Regions from separate parts of the Geitlerinema sp. PCC 7407 genome, predicted to be linked through region 2. Evidence: riboswitches for the same ligand, from Rfam matches in the RefSeq annotation. Region 2 holds a riboswitch; the other holds the start of a gene.
What was found. A riboswitch is a leader RNA that binds a small molecule or an ion and turns the genes downstream of it on or off. The one in region 2 is predicted to bind cobalamin.

Region 1: it holds a riboswitch for cobalamin, as region 2 does, so the genes downstream of both, GEI7407_RS08350 (sirohydrochlorin chelatase) here and GEI7407_RS01145 (HupE/UreJ family protein) in region 2, are expected to answer to the same signal.

What each region holds. Positions count from the first base shown of each region.
Region 1 is NC_019703.1:1,974,522-1,976,977, reverse strand. It holds gene GEI7407_RS08355 (tetratricopeptide repeat protein) at 1-998, shown strand, start outside; cobalamin riboswitch at 1,065-1,202, shown strand; gene GEI7407_RS08350 (sirohydrochlorin chelatase) at 1,237-2,352, shown strand.
Region 2 is NC_019703.1:252,338-254,793, reverse strand. It holds gene cobW (cobalamin biosynthesis protein CobW) at 1-510, opposite strand, end outside; gene GEI7407_RS01145 (HupE/UreJ family protein) at 624-1,310, opposite strand; cobalamin riboswitch at 1,333-1,479, opposite strand; gene GEI7407_RS01140 (hypothetical protein) at 1,567-1,872, opposite strand; gene ligA (NAD-dependent DNA ligase LigA) at 2,080-2,456, shown strand, end outside.

The DNA of each region.
Region 1 (2,456 bases), 1.7 Mb from region 2:
GACAGAGCTCTGCGGTTTCTTCGCTACCCGCTGAGAGCAACCGAGGACTCTCTCTACGGCTCCAGAAGCTCGATCAGCAGCTCGCAGAGCAGCGGCAGGCGGGCGATCGCCCTGGAGAAATCTTGACCCTGTGCGCTTTGGCACAGCTCCATAGCCCCTACCAGCCGGGCTACGCCCTCGACTTGCTGGCCCAGGCCAAAACCCTCAGCCAAGATCTGCAAAACCGGGGCCTCGAAACGACGGTCCTCAACACCCTCAGCAGCCTCTACCTGCGCCTGGGTCAGCCAAAGCGGGCGTTTATGCTGTGCAAGACGCTGCTGTCAGTGCGCCGAGCCCTGAGCGATCGCCCTGGCGAGGCCAGCACCCTGAACAATCTCGCCCTGATCTACAGCGAACTAGGCCAGTTTCAAGCAGCCCTAGACCTGTTCAAGCAGGCGCTGGTGATTCAGCAGGAGTCCCATGACTTTGCTCGCGAAGCTTTTACCCTCAGCAACCTGGGTTCGCTCTACAGCGACATCGGTGAACCTCAGCGCGCCTTGCTGATCTATCACCCGGTCTTGCTGCAACAGCAGGCCCAGGGCGATCGCCCCGGCGAAGCCGTCACCCTGAGCAACCTCGGCTGCGTCTACCGCGATCTCGAAAACTACACCGCCGCCCTTGACCTGCACAATCAGGCCCTTGAAATTCGGCGTGAGCAGGGCGATCGCGTGGGCGAAGCCATCACCCTAACCAATATTGGCTTTGTCTACCGCGACCTCGAGCAGCCCCGCCTTGCTCTCGACCACTACAATCAGGCCCTCGCCATCCGCCGCCAGCTGAGCGATCGCGTGGGCGAAGCCACGACCCTGCTCAACATCGGCAGCATCTGGGCCGACGTCAAGCGCCACGACTGGGCCAACAGCTTCTATCAGCAGGCCCGCAAGCTCGCCGACGAGGCAGACAGTCCTGCCGTCGGTCACTGGGCGTGGCAGCTGATCCAGGGGCTCCCCCATTCCTAGCGCAAAGCCAAAATTTGGGGGGCGATCGCCAGCACACCCCCCTCCCCAGGATTCTAGACCGACGAGAATCCGTTAAGATAACGAGGCAAACGGAATCACAGCAGCGTAGGGAAACTCCGGTGAGACTCCGGGGCTGTGCGGCAGCTGTAAGGAATGGCTCTGCCGTTCCAAGCCAGAATGCCTGCCTGCTGTCGGCCATTCAACGTCCCGCCTCTCACGGGACCGGAGCCTTCAAAACATGCTATCGACCGATATTTCCCTAACCCAGACTCTACTTGCTGCCGAAGCCCAAGGCCTCCAGTCACTTCAGCTGCCGCCGCTGCCCATGCAGCGTCCCTTGTTGCTGATTGGCCACGGCACCCGTGACGTCGATGGACGCCAGACCTTCATGGACTTCGTGGAGGCCTACCAAAAGCTCGACACCTCCCGGCCAGTGCTGCCCTGCTTTTTGGAGCTGACCGGCCCGACGATCCAAGAAGGCGTCGACGCCTGCGTCGCCAACGGCTACACCGAGCTTTCGGCGCTGCCGATCTTGCTCTTCGCCGCCCGCCACAACAAATTTGACGTGACCAATGAGCTCGATCGCGCTCGGCTGCGTCATCCCCAGGTCCGGTTCCACTATGGCCGGCACTTCGGCATCACCCCGAGCATCCTGGAGCTGTGGCGATCGCGCCTCGCCGAGCTAGATCAGCCCCAGCACAATCCCCACGGCATCGATCGCGCCGACACCGTCCTGCTGTTTGTGGGTCGCGGCTCCAGCGATCCGGATGCCAACGGTGACGTCTACAAGCTCGCCCGCATGGTGTGGGAAGGCAGCGGCTACGGCACCGTCGAAACCTGCTTTATTGGCATTACCCATCCGCGACTAGAAGAAGGCTTCCGCCGCGCCCGCCTGTACCAGCCCAAGCGCATCATTGTGCTGCCCTACTTCCTCTTTACCGGGGCGCTGGTGAAAAAGATTTTTGACATCACGGCGGAGCAGCAGGCTCTGTTCCCCGAAACCTCGATCACCTGCCTGCCCGAAATGGGCATGCATCCGTCGCTGTTCCAGGTGCTGCGGGAGCGGGAAATCGAGACCCAGCTCGGCCAGGTGAACATGAACTGCGAAACTTGCAAGTTCCGCTTGGTGGCGATCGCCAATGATTCCGGCCACGGGCACGATCACGGCCACGGTCATGATCACGGGCATAGCCATGGACACAGCCACGGGCACGATCACGCCCATGGACACGATCACGGCCACGGGCACAGCCACGGACATGCCCACGGCCACGGACATGATCACGGCCATGGCGCTGTCGACCCCTACGCCAAGCCCGAGGACTACCACAACCGGATCTGGCAGGTGCCCTAGACCGTTGAATTTCGCCTAGTTCCTAGGCGATCGCGCCAATCAAGCTTGAACCCCCGCCTTTGCGCCACAGTGGCCAGTCAAAGGCGGGGGTTCAGCATCTAGCT
Region 2 (2,456 bases):
CTCTTCTATGGGAGTTTCGTCGTGCTCTAGGTTGGGGTCGGTTTCTCGCTGAGCAAGTAGGGCGTCGAGGTCGCCGACAAGCTGGCCAGAGGCGATCGCTTCACAGTCGACGACGGTCACGATGCCGTCAACCGTCGCGCTGTTGCGAATTTCTGGCCAGCGAAAGGCTTTGACGAGGGGCTTGGGGAGGGCAAGTCCGGAGGTTTCGATGACCATATGATCGAGGCGATCGCGCCGTTTGAGTAGCTCTTGCATGGTGGGCAAGAATTCTTCCTGGACGGTGCAGCACAGACAACCATTGGTGAGCTCAACAATGTTTTGGCGAGCATCTTCTTCGTCGTCGCATACTTGGCAGGCGCGAATTAGTTCGCCGTCAATCCCAACTTCACCGAATTCGTTGACTAGAACTGCGATGCGGCGGCCCTGGTTATTTTGCAGGAGGTGGCGAATGAGGGTGGTTTTGCCGGCGCCCAGGAAGCCGGTCACGATGGTGACGGGAATTTTTTGCATGGTTTGGATGGTGATAGGACGAGGTTTATATGCTGAGAAGCCGCGAACCAGGAGCGCTGTAGCGATCGCCTTTGGTTCACGGCCTTGTAAGGACTAGATTTTAGTTTTGGGAACTAGGCGAACAAGGCACGGCTTAGAAAGACAATGCCGATGCCAGCGATCGCAAACCCAGCAACGCGGCTGGGCCAGGCCATTGACTGAGAGCCCGCCATGAGTTTTTGGCTGAGTTGATTCACGCCGAGGGCGATCGCCAGCTGAATGGCGGTAAAGCCCGTCAGATAAGCCGTCAGCGGCGTCATTTGCGCGCCAATAATCGCTTCGCCGTAGGCATAACCGTGAAGCAATCCTGCCAAAGATCCCATGAGAACTACCGCTCTAGGATCGGGGGTCCGCCGTGCCGCCAGCAGCAGACCAAAAATCAAGACCGACAGCGCAACGCCAACCTCAACTGCCGGAATATTAAATTTCATCAGATGGAGGCCCGTGCCACCCAATGCCGCTAGGACGAAGCTCAAGGGCAGCCAGAGCTTTCCAGGGTTGAGTGCTGACAAGAATCCAACTGCGACAATAAATGCCAAGTGGTCCAACCCGATTACCGGATGGGCAAGGCCGGACATAAATCCTTCAAAAAAGTTGCCAGGGATTCGCCCACCGAGGGGGTGGTGCGCCAGAGCAGGCGTCGCCACAGACAATAGGAAAGCAGCGCCAATTAAAATAGCGGGTGCTCGACGCAGCCATTTCAACTGGCGCACCGATCCATCACGGGAAATCGAGTCTGAAATTACAGGTGAATTTGCCATCCGTACCTCGCAGATGTAGCGAAAAAAGTCTTTTGACGTCGACGGGCATTCTGGCTTAGAGACTCTTGAGTCTCATCACAGTTGCGGGACAGCACTGGATTTTCACCAAGTTTTCCCCGGTTTTTGAGCTGGTCCTTTTGGAGCAGAGATAGACAGATAAGTCACGCAGCTTTCTGCTCGAAGGACACACGAGCTCTCACAATACCACGCGGACTTGATGCACCGTTGTCAATCGTTATGGAGCGACATACGACGGCTAAGAATTCGCGTCCGGACGGCGAATCACAAAGGAAATGGGGGATGGCTCAGGGATGGCAGGGGGCATCTGCTCTAGGGGGAGATAGGGAGCTGAAGAAGGAGCAATAGAAGGAGCGATCGCTGTTTCGGGAGTGCTGAAGGGCCGCCAACCTGCCAGTCCCAAGCGCTTGCCATAGTTTGACAGGAGGGCCAGACCGAAACCAGCTAGCCCCAGGGCAGGCATGGGTAGGGAGACCTGTTGCAGCCAGTCGTAGGTTTGAGCGATCGCAAATAGAAGTACAAAGCTAACGATCCAAAGTCGCATAGCGGGCATCACGTCTTGAAGTGGGCTGAAGTGAGCTGTGAAAGCAGACTATGGGCTTTTCCGGCATGATTTTCCAACCAGAAGAAACCCTGAATTTTGGATTGATTTATTTCGCAGAATAGCCGATGTTTTCGATGATGGGCGATCGCAGTTTTGGCCAGCTTCGACCATCTTCTCCTTTCTGTGCAGTCGCGAGGAATCGATTCTGTGACGGTTACTCCCCAGGTTGAGCAGCGGATTCGGCAACTTCAGCAGCAGCTCCAGCACGCCAGCTACGCATACTATGTGCTGGACAACCCCGTGATGGAAGACAGCGTCTACGATCGCCTGTACCGCGAACTGCAAGATCTGGAGACTCAGTACCCCGAGCTGATCATGCCGGATAGCCCGACTCAGCGAGTTGGCGAGCGGCCTGCGACCCAGTTTCAGTCGGTTCAGCACCAGGTGCCGCTCTACAGCCTCGAAAATGCGTTCAATGGGGACGAGCTGCAGGCCTGGGATCAGCGGTGGCGGCGGTTGGCGCCACCGGGGGCGATCGCGACCTACGTGTGCGAGCTCAAAATTGACGGTTCGGCGATCGCGCT